DNA from 3 places in the Corallincola platygyrae genome. Region 2 is predicted to be linked to each of the others. Evidence: predicted binding sites of a transcription regulator. Region 2 holds the regulator's gene; each other region holds the start of a gene.
The links. Region 2 encodes FNR, which switches genes on or off when oxygen is low (the NO sensors DNR and NnrR bind a similar motif). Its sites were predicted from a motif close to TTGATCTAGATCAA; they were not measured.

Region 1: the regulator FNR is predicted to act here: its motif matches at 2,974-2,987, upstream of grcA (autonomous glycyl radical cofactor GrcA).
Region 3: the regulator FNR is predicted to act here: its motif matches at 1,875-1,888, upstream of ABEA14_RS06435 (Hsp20/alpha crystallin family protein).

Annotation. Positions count from the first base shown of each region.
Region 1 covers NZ_BAABLI010000011.1:17,910-22,651, reverse strand. Annotated here, with positions in the region: gene thrA (bifunctional aspartate kinase/homoserine dehydrogenase I) at 1-84, shown strand, start outside; gene thrB (homoserine kinase) at 88-1,050, shown strand; gene thrC (threonine synthase) at 1,047-2,324, shown strand; gene grcA (autonomous glycyl radical cofactor GrcA) at 2,515-2,895, opposite strand; gene nfo (deoxyribonuclease IV) at 3,009-3,860, opposite strand; gene ung (uracil-DNA glycosylase) at 4,028-4,699, shown strand.
Region 2 covers NZ_BAABLI010000014.1:133,485-138,226, reverse strand. Annotated here, with positions in the region: gene ABEA14_RS11930 (heavy metal translocating P-type ATPase) at 1-1,014, shown strand, start outside; gene ccoS (cbb3-type cytochrome oxidase assembly protein CcoS) at 1,011-1,175, shown strand; gene ABEA14_RS11920 (sulfite exporter TauE/SafE family protein) at 1,175-1,855, shown strand; gene fnr (fumarate/nitrate reduction transcriptional regulator Fnr) at 1,951-2,664, shown strand; gene uspE (universal stress protein UspE) at 2,808-3,740, shown strand; gene ABEA14_RS11905 (hypothetical protein) at 3,841-4,386, shown strand; gene ttcA (tRNA 2-thiocytidine(32) synthetase TtcA) at 4,500-4,742, shown strand, end outside.
Region 3 covers NZ_BAABLI010000008.1:190,066-194,807, reverse strand. Annotated here, with positions in the region: gene ABEA14_RS06450 (aspartate/glutamate racemase family protein) at 1-213, opposite strand, end outside; gene ABEA14_RS06445 (GNAT family N-acetyltransferase) at 234-707, opposite strand; gene ABEA14_RS06440 (hypothetical protein) at 742-1,197, opposite strand; gene ABEA14_RS06435 (Hsp20/alpha crystallin family protein) at 1,268-1,744, opposite strand; gene glgC (glucose-1-phosphate adenylyltransferase) at 1,958-3,232, opposite strand; tRNA gene ABEA14_RS06425 (tRNA-Gly) at 3,412-3,487, opposite strand; tRNA gene ABEA14_RS06420 (tRNA-Gly) at 3,520-3,595, opposite strand; tRNA gene ABEA14_RS06415 (tRNA-Gly) at 3,626-3,701, opposite strand; gene orn (oligoribonuclease) at 3,788-4,330, opposite strand; gene rsgA (small ribosomal subunit biogenesis GTPase RsgA) at 4,440-4,742, shown strand, end outside.

The DNA.
Region 1 (4,742 bases), on a different contig from region 2:
GGTTACGGTGCTGGTGCTGCAGTGACAGCGGCAGGTGTCTTCTCTGATCTGCTGCGCACTCTGCCTTGGAAACAGGAGCATTAATCGATGGCGTTAACTGTATATGCTCCCGCTTCTATCGGAAATTTAAGTGTCGGTTTTGATATTCTCGGTGCCGCACTCAGCCCGGTGGATGGCGCTTTGTTAGGTGATAGTGTCACCATCGAGCAGAGTGAACACGGCGATTTTGCACTGAACTGTGTAGGTCGCTTTGTTGATAAACTGCCAACGGATCCAAAACAAAACATTATCTATGACTGCTACCTGGCATTTCGTCGTGAGATGGCAGAGATTGGCCGCACCGATGAAGTCGCCGTCAGTATGACACTGGAGAAGCACCTGCCAATCGGTAGTGGCTTGGGTTCCAGTGCCAGTTCTATCGTTGCTGCATTTTATGCGTTGAATGAGCACTACGGCCGCCCATTTGATGAAGCGAAGCTGCTGGCGATGATGGGCGAATTGGAAGGACAGATCAGCGGTTCAATTCATTACGATAATGTCGCGCCCTGTTATTTGGGTGGTATCCAGTTGATGCTGGAGAAAGAGGGCCGTATCAGTGAGTCGCTGCCAGTGATTGATGACTGGCATATTGTGTCGACGTATCCCGGTATTTCGATATCAACGGCTGAAGCAAGAGCTATCCTGCCGAACCACTACAGTCGTGCCGATATTATCGATCACGGCCGTCACTTGGGTACGTTTATTCATGCCCTTTATCGTGGTGACGGTGAGTTAGCTGCAGAGTCGATTCGTGATGTGGTTGCCGAGCCTTATCGTAAGCAACTTATTCCTGGCTTTGACGAGATGCGTGAACAGATGATGGCTCAGGGCGCTTTGGCCGTGGGCATTTCTGGCTCTGGCCCAAGCGTGTTTGTGATCACTGATTCGCAACAGAAAGCAGAAGCAATGCATCGCTGGATGCAACAACACTTTATTAGAAACGATCGCGGCTTCAGCCATGTCTGCCGCATCGATAGCCTGGGTACCCGGGTTCTGGAGGAAACAGCGTGAACCTATACAACATCAAAGACCACAGTGAACAGGTCAGTTTTCAGCAAGCAGTAAAACAGGGCCTGGGTCGTCAGCAGGGGCTATTTTTCCCATCTGAACTGCCTCATTTCGACAATATCGACGAGCTGCTGGAAATGGATCTGGTTTCTCGCAGCCGCGTTATCCTCGGTGCCCTTATCGGAGACGAGCTGTCTGACGAAGCGTTGGCAGGTATGCTCAAGCGTGCTTTCCATTTCCCGGCACCAGTAAAAAAGGTGAATGACAAGGTCTCTGCGCTGGAGCTGTTCCACGGTCCAACGCTGGCGTTTAAAGATTTCGGTGGCCGTTTTATGGCCCAATGCCTGCGCGAATTTGGTGGTGGTCAGAAGATCACGATCCTGACCGCAACCTCCGGTGATACCGGTGCTGCGGTAGCGCACGCGTTCCACGGTATCGACAACATCGACGTGGTTGTGCTGTATCCGAAGGGTAAGATCAGCCCGCTACAGGAAGCGTTGTTCTGTACTTTGGGTGACAATATTCACACGCTCGCAGTGGAAGGTACTTTCGACGATTGCCAGGCGATGGTGAAACAGGCCTTTGATGACGCTGAACTGCGTCAGGCCGTGGGGCTGAATTCAGCAAACTCAATCAATATCAGCCGTTTGATGGCGCAGATCTGCTACTACTTTGAAGCCGTTGCACAGGTGCCCAAAGAAGCCAGAAACAACCTGGTGGTATCCGTACCAAGCGGTAACTTCGGTAACCTGACTGCAGGCCTTCTGGGTAAAGCGATGGGCTTGCCAGTTAAGCGTTTTATCGCCGCCACTAACGTCAACGATACTGTGCCACGCTACCTAGAAACGGGTGAATGGGCCCCGAAAGAGACGGTACCGACGTTGGCGAATGCGATGGACGTGAGCGCACCAAATAACTGGCCGCGTATCGAAGAACTCTGCCAGATCAAAGGCTGGGGCTTGGATCAGCTGGGTTATGGTGCCATTGATGATGCCACTACCGTCAGCACGTTGCAGGGCATGAACGAGCAGGGCTATCTGTGTGAGCCTCACGGCGCCATCGCATACAACCTGCTTGAGCAGCAGTTGGCAGACGATGAATATGGCCTATTCTTGTGCACCGCTCACCCGGCCAAGTTCAAAGAGAGCGTAGACGAAGCCCTGTCTATTGACTTGCCACTGCCAAAACCGCTTGCGGATGCGGCAGAGAAGCCACTGCTGTCAGATACCATTGCAGCGGACTTCAGCTTGGTTCGCGCCAAATTGATGAGCTTGTAAAGTTTATTGTTAGCTAATCCGGTGTGCGCATGTTCGTGTGGCATGCTGCACTTCTAGGACATCGTCGCTCCTGTGCATCCATGCACCCGCGAGATACCGTACTTCCTGTACATAAAAAAACCGCCTTTCGGCGGTTTTTTATTTCTGCAATTCAGCGATTGCTAGAGACGTCGGTGGACTGAGACGTCAATTACAGGCTTTCAGTGAAAGTACGAGTGATCACGTCGCGCTGCTGTTCTGGTGTCAGTGAGTTGAAACGCACTGCGTAACCAGAAACACGGATAGTCAGCTGAGGATATTTCTCTGGGTGATTGATAGCATCTTCCAGCGTGTCACGGCTCAGAACGTTAACGTTCAGGTGCTGACCACCTTCAACCTTTGGTGCAACCTGCATTGGTACTTCTTTGTACTCGATGTTGCCCAGCTTAGAAACAGCTACCACTTCATCTTCAGCGTACAGGTCGTCTTTCACACACAGGCAACGTGCTTCACCTGCGGCTTCATCAAGCAGCCAGAAAGAGTTGATCAGTGCATCGTTGTCGGCTTTGGTGATCTGAATACCAATAGTCATTACGTTGTCCTCGAAAAGAGTAAAAAAACGGATATCAAATTCTGGCTTGATTTGTATCACGAAAGAGGTATCAAAAGATTGATCCAGCGCAATGAAAGTGTTGGATCGCGATGTTATGCCGCCTTTTTTATCAAACTGCGCAGGTACTGGATTTCTGCAGCCCAGAGCGTTTCGTCAATGGTTTCCAAAACCAGTGGAATATGATCGAAGCGGGGATCTGGCATCAGATACTCCCACACCGCATTGCCTATCGTACCCATACCAAGGCTATGGTGACGGTCTACGCGGCTTCCTAGCGGGTTTTTGGAGTCGTTCAGGTGCATGCCACGTAAGTATTTAAACCCAACCACTTTTTCGAACTCGTTGAAGCTAGCTTCACAGGCATCATGGCTGCTGAGGTCATACCCAGCGGCAAAGCTATGGCAGGTATCCAGACATACACCTACCCGGCTCTTATCCTCTACCTGGTCAATAATTTCGGCCAGTTGTTCAAAGCTGTGCCCCAGGTTGCTGCCCTGACCGGCGGTATTCTCTATTACGGCACAGACACCTTCTGTTTTATCGAGCGCGAGGTTGATCGATTCGGCAATGCGACGAAGGCACTCTGTTTCACTAACCTTTTTCAAATGGCTGCCAGGGTGAAAGTTGAGCAGTGTTAGCCCTAATTGCTCACAGCGCTGCATCTCATCGATAAAAGCCTCGCGGCTCCGTTCTAGCCCGTCAGCTTCTGGGTGACCCAGATTAATCAGGTAACTGTCGTGCGGCAGGATCTGGTCTGCGCCGATACCCACCAATTCACAGTTATGCTTGAAGGCGTCAATCGACTTGTTATCCAGTGGCTTGGCTTGCCAGCGACGCTGATTCTTGGTGAACAGGGCAAAGGCGTTGGCACCTATTTTTTGTGCATTTAAAGGGGCATTTTGTACGCCACCTGAAGCGCTGACGTGGGCTCCGATATACTTCATCGTTGACTCTTTTCGGGTGATATCTAATCCAGCGCGCTAGTTTAACCTGACCAACTCACAGATACACCAGAGCCGCGGTGTGGTTGTTGCAGTGCTTGTTGAAGTGGTTGTTGCAAAGAATGTCATTGGTTACCCTGTACCGCGTTTTGAATTGGCTGGTACAGGAGATGAGCATGGGGTTGGCGAGTTGGCAGGCGTTGATTGGTGGCGAAAAAGAAAAGCCCTATTTTCAACAGACGCTGCAGGCAGTGGAACAAATCAGACAATCTGGTGTGACTGTCTACCCGCCCAAAGAGCACGTTTTTGAAGCATTTCGCGCCACGCCCCTAGACCAGCTTAAAGTCGTCATTCTTGGCCAGGACCCCTATCATGGCCCTAATCAGGCCCATGGGCTGTGTTTCTCTGTGCAGCACGGTGTCCAGCCTCCGCCTTCTTTGAAGAACATGTACAAAGAGTTGGCGACCGATATACCAGGTTTCACCATCCCGAATCATGGCTTTCTGCAATCATGGGCAGAGCAGGGGGTGCTGTTGTTGAATACGGTGTTAACAGTGGAAGCGGGCAAGGCCCACAGCCACGCCAAGTTGGGTTGGGAAACCTTTACTGATGCAGTGATAGCGCAAATCAACCAGCACCAGGAACAGGTCATCTTTATGTTGTGGGGTTCTCACGCACAAAAGAAAGGCGCGATCATCGATCGAAATCGGCACTTTGTTCTGACGGCGCCACATCCATCTCCACTTTCTGCCCACCGCGGATTTTTTGGTTGTAGTCACTTTTCGCAAGCAAACAATATCCTGCAGCAGACAGGCAGAGCACCCATCAACTGGCAGGTGTAATCTGGGTTGAGTAAAGACTTAACTCAAATTGTGAGCCAGGTCT
Region 2 (4,742 bases):
TGCGCTTTAAGCCTAGCCACACCCACCGCAATTACTTGTGCCTACGCAAATTTGAGCCAGTTAGGGTTAATGATTCGTCGTGGCCATGTGCTGGAGGCCTTAGCAAAAACAACTCACGTTGTTTTCGATAAAACCGGCACGCTAACTCATGGCAAACAGCAGGTAACGGAATTCAGGTGTTACCGACGGGATGATATTGAACGTGCTAAACAGATAGCGCATTCATTAGAAGCGGGCCAGCATCACCCTATCGCAAAAGCAATTTCTAGATATTGTAAAGAGCAACCAATATTGCCAGCGACCGACCATCAGACAATTGTCGGCCAAGGCGTGAGTGCGGTTATTGATGGACAACGCTGGTACCTGGGCCGTCAGAAGTGGTTAGATGACTTGGGTATCAAATCTTCAGATCTTTATTACGGCTCGAATGCAGTGCTCGCTAATGACACAATAGCCATTGCGAGTTTTGATGTAGGTGACGCGCTAAGAAGCGATGTGTCGTCTTTATTAGGCAAGTTCAAAAAACTTGATATTCAGGCCACCGTGCTCACCGGTGATGATTCTGAGAGCCACTACCTTACGCTTTTGTCTGCAGGACTAAAACGCGATAACTATCACGGTGGCCAGCTTCCAGAGGACAAACTGTCTCATCTCAAATCGTTACAGGCTAAAGGTCATAAATGTATCGCGCTTGGTGATGGCATCAATGATGCGCCTCTACTAGCGGCAGCAGATTGCTCCGTTGCGATGGGCAGCGGTACGGATTTAGCAAAAGTGAGTGCAGATACCGTGCTGCCCAGCAACAAGCTCAGCGTGTTGCTGGCTGCATTGGAACTGGCTAAACGCACCGCAAGTATTACCAAACAAAACTTGGGCTGGGCGCTGGCATACAACCTGTTTATCATCCCGTTAGCAGTTAGCGGCTATATAGCGCCCTACTTTGCTGCGCTTGGCATGAGCCTGAGCAGCCTACTCGTGGTAAGTAACTCGATGAGGTTATTAAAAACCAAATGAGCATACTTTATATCTTGATCCCCATTGCCATCGTTTTTGTCTTTATCGCCATTGGCATTTTTGTCTGGGCAGTCAAGAGCAACCAATTTGAAGATCTTGAACGTCACGGCAGCGACATTCTGTTTGATGAAGATGAGCCGTCAAAAAGGGACAAACAATAGTGGAGCCACTGCTATATCAACTTGGCGCAGCATTTTCAGTTGGTCTTCTTAGCAGTGGACATTGCGCGGGCATGTGTGGCGGTCTCTCCGCGGCACTTCTATCCGGCTCAAACGAACGAACTTTTTTAAAGGCCCTGGCCTTATCTGCCGGCAGAGTTTTCAGTTACGCTGTGGCAGGTTTTCTGGTCGCACTCACGGCATCTGCTCTAACGCAACTAGCCGAAGCGAAGCACTGGATAGTGACAACCCAGATACTTGCCGGTGTCATGGTGATTTTAGCTGGGTTATACATTACAGGCTGGTACCGTGGCCTAACCTACATCGAGCGCGCAGGTGCAGGAATTTGGAAACGTCTTCAGCGTCTAGCAAAAGCTTTTTTGCCTATCCGTACGATTCCCACTGCATTCTGTTACGGCCTCGTTTGGGGATGGCTACCGTGCGGGCTTGTCTACAGCACGTTGACCTGGAATTTATCTGCAGAAGCGGCATGGCACGGCGCAGCCGTTATGTTTTGTTTCGGACTGGGTACGCTTCCATCTATGTTGTCCCTAGGCATGTTGGGAAACCGTGTTGCAAAACTATTAAGTAATCGAGGGTTTCGTAACCTCGCGGGAGGATTTGTGATCGCTTTGGGGTTGTTTACACTCTTATCCGCGCTTGATCGCAGCACTTGGTTCTAAACATGTGAAATTGAGTGTATCATTAATTAACTGAGATCAATTTTAGGTAAAGTATGGGATACGATAAAGCCAGTGGAGCAGCAGGCTCACGAGTTATGAACGGCGCGTGTGCGATTCATTGTCAAAACTGTAGTATCAGTCAGCTCTGCATACCCTTTACGCTAAATGAAAATGAACTCGACAAGCTTGACGAGATCATTGAACGTAAAAAGCCAATCCACAAAGGCGATGAGCTTTTCCAGGCCGGTGACGAACTAAAAGCGCTTTATGCCATTCGTTCGGGCACAGTTAAGAGCTATACCATCACTGAACAAGGCGAAGAGCAAATCACTGCTTTCCACCTTGCCGGTGATATCGTTGGCTTTGATGCAATCAACACGGGTCAGCATCAGAGCTTCGCACAAGCACTAGAAACCGCCATGGTCTGTGAAATTCCCTTCGAAACCTTGGATGATCTATCCGGCTCAATGCCAAAGCTGCGTCACCAGGTAATGCGACTGATGAGCAACGAAATTGTTGGTGACCAGGAAATGATCGTGCTGTTGAGCAAGAAAAGCGCAGAAGAACGTTTGGGTGCTTTTATCTACAGCCTTAGCCGCCGTTTTGGTGAGCGTGGTTTCTCTCCTAAAGAGTTCCGCCTAAGCATGACCCGAGGCGATATTGGTAACTACCTTGGTCTTACGGTTGAGACTATTTCACGCTTACTTGGTCGTTTCCAGAAGAGCGGAATGATAGAAGTAAAAGGCAAGTACATCACGGTACTTGACGACGATCAGCTCACTGAATTGGCGGGTGCGTCAAACGAATAAACATCTAAGTCGCTGGATCTTCTAATGGTTGATCCAGCGCAACCCTCCCCCCTATCACTTTCTCTCTAAAAGTCCTACATTTAACTACGAGCCCAGTGTTCTATCCTTAGCTCTGTTCTACTCTTTTAGGGTTTGGAGGATGTATGGCCAACTTCACATCAATTCTTGTTGTGGTTGATCCCACACGAAATGAACAGCCCGCGCTTAACCGAGCTGTTGAACTCGCCGTAAAGACCGGTGCAAGCCTGAAGGTCTTCCTAGCTATTTACGATTTCTCTTATGAAATGACCACTATGCTTTCGGGTGAAGAGCGTGAAGCGATGCGAAGTGGTGTTATTGCACAAAGAGAAGAGTGGTTGTCTGAACTAGTTGAGGCGTACAGCGATAAGTCGTTAACCATTCAGGTTAAAGTCGTATGGCATAACCGCCCCTTTGAATCAGTTATTGAAGAAGTGCTCAAAGATGGCCACGACATTATTATCAAAGCGACCCACGAACACGACAAGCTGAAATCCGTCATTTTCACCCCTACTGACTGGCACTTGATGCGTAAATCCCCTGTGCCCGTGCTTCTCGTTAAGCAACACGCCTGGCCTGCCAATGGCAATATTCTTGCGGCAGTGAATTCAGGAAGCGAAGAGGAAGCACATATATCCCTGAACGAACAGATCATTACTGAAGCCAACGATATGGCGGGCCTGCTGAAGGCCGACGTCCATTTGGTCAATACCTACCCCGGTACTCCTGTAAATATCGCCATCGAAATTCCAGAGTTTGATCCTAAGTCATATAACCAGGCAGTATGCGACCATCATGTCAAAGAGTTGCATAGGGAAGCGGAAAAACATGGCGTTTGTACCGCAAATTGCCACGTCAAAGAAGGTTTGCCTGAAGACGTTATTCCCCGCCTGGCTGAAGAGCTTGATGCAGAGTTAGTTATCCTGGGTTCTGTTGGACGAACCGGACTTTCCGCTGCCCTTATCGGCAACACAGCGGAACATATTATCGATAGCCTTAACTGTGATGTTTTGGCCCTAAAACCAGAAGGATTTGTATCACCTATACAACTTGAATAAGTCGGCAATCCTGACGCAGCAGCACACCCTACACATAATTACTAAAAGGGGTGATTGCAATTATTCACACCTGTGTGAAACCTTGCAAAGGACGATAGCAATGAGAATCGAAGAAGGCGAAGCGCTGCTTGATCAACTAAAAGAAACAAAAAGCGCGTTTATAGAAAGTATTAAAGAGTGGGTCTCTGACCAACCAGAAGAGGCCTGTATCAAAACCCACCTCCCCATGGGACTGTATGCGACTATTTATGAAGGCCAGCCGAGAAAGTTCTTAGAGGGGGTTCAAGTCACCTGCGTTAGTGAGCAGGCTATCCAAGACTGGTTAAAACATATTCCTGACTCAGCATCGATGAAACAAGTGTTTTCCGAATGGTTTGGGAAATATGATTCGAATGAAACAACGCCCTTCCCCAGCCAGTCCTTAATCGCTTCCAACGACGCCATTATCTTCGGTGAATACTCAATGGAATATAGCGACATGCAGCTGGTTGAACTGTTGCAGCTTTATCGCTTTTTTATAAAGGTTTATCCGCAAAAGGTGTGCCCTCAGGTAGAACAACCTGCCGTAACATCATCTCTGAGTTTAAAACGCATGACGGTTGCGCCGTTTAAGTTCGCCCGTCGTTTTGCTGGTGCCCACCGCTAACAGCATTTGTTCCCATCTCAATTTGGTTTGATAAGGCCTTACTAAATAGGCCTTATCAAGTCGTGTTCCTAGCCGTATAATACGCGCCCTCAAAGTGATGTGGAACAATTCAGATGGCAACCCCAAAAGCACAATACAACGCCAACAAGCTTCAAAAGCGGTTACGTAATGCCGTTGGTCGCGCGATAGCCGACTTCAATATGATTGAAGATGGTGATCGTGTGATGGTGTGCTTATCCGGCGGTAAAGACAGCTACACCATGCTGGAGATCTTAGGCTCTCTGCAAAAGAGTGCACCCATCCACTTCGATTTGGTCGCGGTAAACCTGGACCAAAAGCAACCAGGTTTCCCCGAG
Region 3 (4,742 bases), on a different contig from region 2:
AAGATTGGTTGCCGCACAAACCAACTTCTGAGCAACTTCAGACCAAGCGCCTTGTTCCTGCATGGCGGCAATTTCCCGAAAATTGAAGCTATACATCAGAACTTTGGCCGAGTTGAGGCCACCCAAACGGGCATACACCTCTTCGTTCAACAGCTGGTAATATATCGCTGTTGATTCCCAACTCATGCCACCAATCAGTCCAATAGTCTTCACTCAATCGCCTCCATCGCGTTTCAATTCAGTCGCTTGCCGTACCAGGTATCGCAACTGCCATGTCCTGTGCATCCCAAAGGCTCTGCCAGTTGCTGGAAACCCCGGTGCAGATAAAGCCGATTCGCAGCGCTCATCGACGCCAACGTTTCAAGGTAGCAATACTGATATCGGTGTTTAGCCCAATCCAACAAGCGGTCGATAATTTGACCGCCAAAGCCTCTGCCCCGGGCGTCAGGCAACAGATACATTTTTTGCAGTTCGCAGCGGGCACCGCCATCACCTTCCAAGGGGCCGATGCCAGCCCCTCCGAGCAGTTTTCCGTCTTCGATAGCTACCAGATAGCAATGGCCGGGTGCCGAGTAGCTTTCAAACATGCAATCCAGACTAGGATCCTGCCAGGCAAAACCTGGTTTGTTGGCACCAAATTCTATCAGTACCCGTCGGATAACATCAGCCAATGCTGAGTTGTCCTCAGCCCGAACTTCTCGAATCATTCAGCGGTGTCTCGTATCAACTCTCCAACAGACATTAAATATCATCCATACGTGCAACGCCATGGATCATTCGTCGCTGTCTTTCCTGTTCGTGAGCCAGCAAGTTAATTAGCAATTCCTGAGTTTCTACTGACGCTGCATTGGGGACCTGTTGTGAAAGCAACCCCATCAGTTCATTGTCCAGTTTCAGCGCCTCCCCCAGAAGATCATGCTCATCGATATCAGGGGCAAAAGTCCAACCGTCTATTCGCTCCATCAAGTCACTTTCAGAAGTGTTATCGAACCAGGTATCCAGCGCTGCTGGCGTGGCCAGTTCAATATACTCTTTCAGCGCTCTGCGCTGTTCCTGCTCTCGGGTCACCAAAAACTCTAACAGCAGGCGGCTGCGCGGATTTTCCAGCCTGTTTACCCAGCTCTGATACAACTTAGACAAAGCCAACCTGGCATCAGCAACAAATAGTAAGAGTTCACGTGCTTGTTTGAATCGCATCGTTTCCTCCTCGGCCTACAAACATCAGGGCCTACGAAAAGGGCCCGCCGCGCGAGCCCTTTCAATGGGTTTAATCGACAAAATTAATGCCGATATCCTGTTGTTGGTCTCTGGCCTCCGCCGTCTTCGGCAGCACCACTTTCAATACACCTTTGCGGTACTCGGCACAGATCCCTTCTCTGTTTACGGCTGCATGAATCGGTATCCGCCGTTCAAACTGTCCGTAGAAGCGCTCCTGAAGATGGTAACCTTTGGGGTCCTTCTCACCCTCCTTCTCAAGCTTCTTCTGTCCCTTCAGAATCAACTGGTCGCCATCAAACTGCAGTTGGAAATCCTTTTCATTCATGTCCGGTAGCTCGGCAGTGACCTCTATCTGGTCTTTATTCTCAACGACATCGACGGCAGGGCTATGCCAATCTGCCAATCCATGTTGAGCCAACCCTAATCCGGCTCCCGAAAACTCGTCAAACAAACGATTAATACGTTTCTGCAGTGCATCTACAGGCATGCTCTTGTCCCCAAACAGAGATGGAAAAAGCGTTTTCATATCGCCTCCTCATCACCATTCAGTGAGCTTCTACCCACACAGCTGAGACCTTACCAGGCAACTTATCCTTGGGGCCTCACTATTACTATAGAACTGGGGTTGCACCTTGATAGTGCGAACTGACGCGGGGATGATCCTGATCAAGCGAATGTGCAACTGTCGTTACTTGAGACGACAACTGCACGCAAAGGTCAAGCGATTGAGCGCTGGCTCTCAAGTGTCATGGGCCTGACGCCATGCTCGAATCATTTCGGGCACCACCACGACTATGCCATTTTTACTAACATAGAAAAACATCGCGTCCGCTTCGTTATTCTCACCAATGACCATGCCATCAGGCAGCTCACACCGTTCAGCAATTACTGCGCGGCGAATTCGGCAGTGTTTGCCGACCTTGACCATGGGCATTAACACCGCATCCTCAACATAGGACCCATTGTCGATGCTGACGTTATAGGAGAGCAAGGCTCGCCTGACCACCGCACCGGAGATGATACAACCCGCGGAGATCATGCTGTTCACCGCCATGCCACGACAATCATCATCGTCAAACACGAACTTGGCGGCGGGTAGCTGCTCCTGATAGGTCCAGATCGGCCAACGCTCATCATATAGATTAAGTTCGGGATCGACACTGACCAAGTCCATACTGGCCTGATAGTACTCGTCGATGTTCCCTACATCTTTCCAGTAGGGTTGAACCGAGTCTGCGCCATGGTCATAGCAGTAGGCATAAGCGTTATGGTGAGCAACGCACTTGGGAATAATGTCCATACCGAAGTCATGACTGGAGTTAGGATTAGTGCCGTCCTCGGTGAGAATTTTCTCCAGGTAAGACATCTCAATCACGTAGATGCCCATACTCGCCAACGCCATATCATCTCGCCCTGGCATGGGCGTGGGGTGTTCAGGTTTTTCTACGAACTCGGTTACTCGAAGCTCTTCATCAATGGCCATCACACCAAATTGCTGTCCACGTTCAATAGGCACAGGAATACAACCAATGGTGATATCTGCGCCAGTCTCCACGTGCTGAGACAGCATCAGGGTGTAATCCATTTTGTAAACATGGTCGCCACCCAGAATAAGTACACGCTCGGGGCGCTGATTTCTCAGAAAATCTAGATTTTGATAAACAGCATCCGCGGTACCGCGATACCAGCTGGTACCTATCTGTTGCTGTGCGGGGATGATGCTGACGAACTCGCCAAATTCACCACGAAAGTGACCCCAGGCGCGCTGTAGGTGAAAAATCAGTTCAGACGCTTTGTACTGGGTTAACACGCCGATACGACGAATCCCTGAGTTAACGCAGTTGGAAAGCGCAAAATCGATAATTCGGTATTTACCGCCAAATGGCGTCGCAGGCTTGGCTCTGGCTCTGGTCAGGTGCATGAGTCGCTCGCCTCGGCCACCCGCAAGAATCATAGCGACGGTAGATCGCGTTAATGCATTGATGTAGTTCCCGGGATTTCGGGATGAGGGCATTCCTTTTTTCACCAGGCGGATCCCACGACTTGGAGTTGATTCACACCCACAATCTAGTCGCTGAGCGCCTGACAATCGACAAAAAAGATCAAAAAAATAGAAGTTGTCGCGCGATTGGCGATTTAACAATCAAATTGCACAGTTTTGTGGGGGTTTTATGCGCTTACGAAGAGAGAAATTGGAGCGGCACACGAGGTTCGAACTCGTGACCTCAACCTTGGCAAGGTTGCGCTCTACCAGCTGAGCTAGTGCCGCTTAAAAGAGGTCGATATGAGTATCCGGGAGATTGGAGCGGCACACGAGGTTCGAACTCGTGACCTCAACCTTGGCAAGGTTGCGCTCTACCAGCTGAGCTAGTGCCGCATATCCGGGAGGTACTACATCGTGTTGAATTGGAGCGGCACACGAGGTTCGAACTCGTGACCTCAACCTTGGCAAGGTTGCGCTCTACCAGCTGAGCTAGTGCCGCTTATCAACAATACCTGAAGGGGGTTTCCCAAAAGGCGAGGCGCATTTTACAAAAATAAGAACGCAATGCAACCCCGCAATGGCATTTTACTTAAAGAAATGCTCGCGATAATACTTAAGCTCAGCGATTGACTCGCGGATATCATCCAGCGCTAAGTGCGTGCCTTTCTTGCTGAATCCGGCCAATAGCTCAGGTCGCCAGCGGCGGCAAAGCTCTTTTACCGTACTGACGTCCAGGTTGCGGTAGTGGAAGTAGTCTTCCAGCTCAGGCATGTAGGCATTGAGGAATCGGCGGTCCTGGCCAATGGAATTACCACAAATGGGCGACTTGCCTGCAGGCACCCACTGCTTCAAAAACGCCAAGGTTTGCTCAATCGCATCCTGTTCGGTCACAGAGCTTTGTCGCACACGCTTAACCAAGCCGCTCGCAGTATGTGTCGTGGTGCACCACTCATCCATCGCTTCAAGCGCAGACTCTGGCTGGCTGATCGCTAACACCGGGCCTTCAGCCAGAATGTTCAGCTCTTTGTCAGTGACAATAGTTGCCATCTCGATAATCACATCCGTGCGCGGCTCCAACCCGGTCATCTCCAGATCGATCCAAATCAGATTTTCTTCACTGACAGCCATTCATTTCCCCTGCAGACACCACTCAACGAGATGATGCAACTATCCTGACACTAAATGCAGTATCATACTGATAATTTAGCAAACTCCCAAACCAGTCACTGGAGCCTGTGTGGCAAAAAAGAAAAAACTGACCAAAGGCCAGATCCGTCGAGTTCGAGCCAACCAGAGAAAACGGCTCGATAAAGCCGAAAAGGCATTAGATCAGGCACTGCCAGAGGACGATCAACTGGATCCCCCTCAAAATGGCACCATCGTCAGTCGATTCGGCCAGCACTGCGATGTTGAAGACAGTGAAGGCAAGGTGCGTCGTTGCAACAGTCGGCGCACCATCGAAAGCCTGGTAACCGGCGACAAGGTGATCTGGCGTCCCTACAAACAAGCCGATGAAAACAGCGGCCTCGGTGGTGTGGTT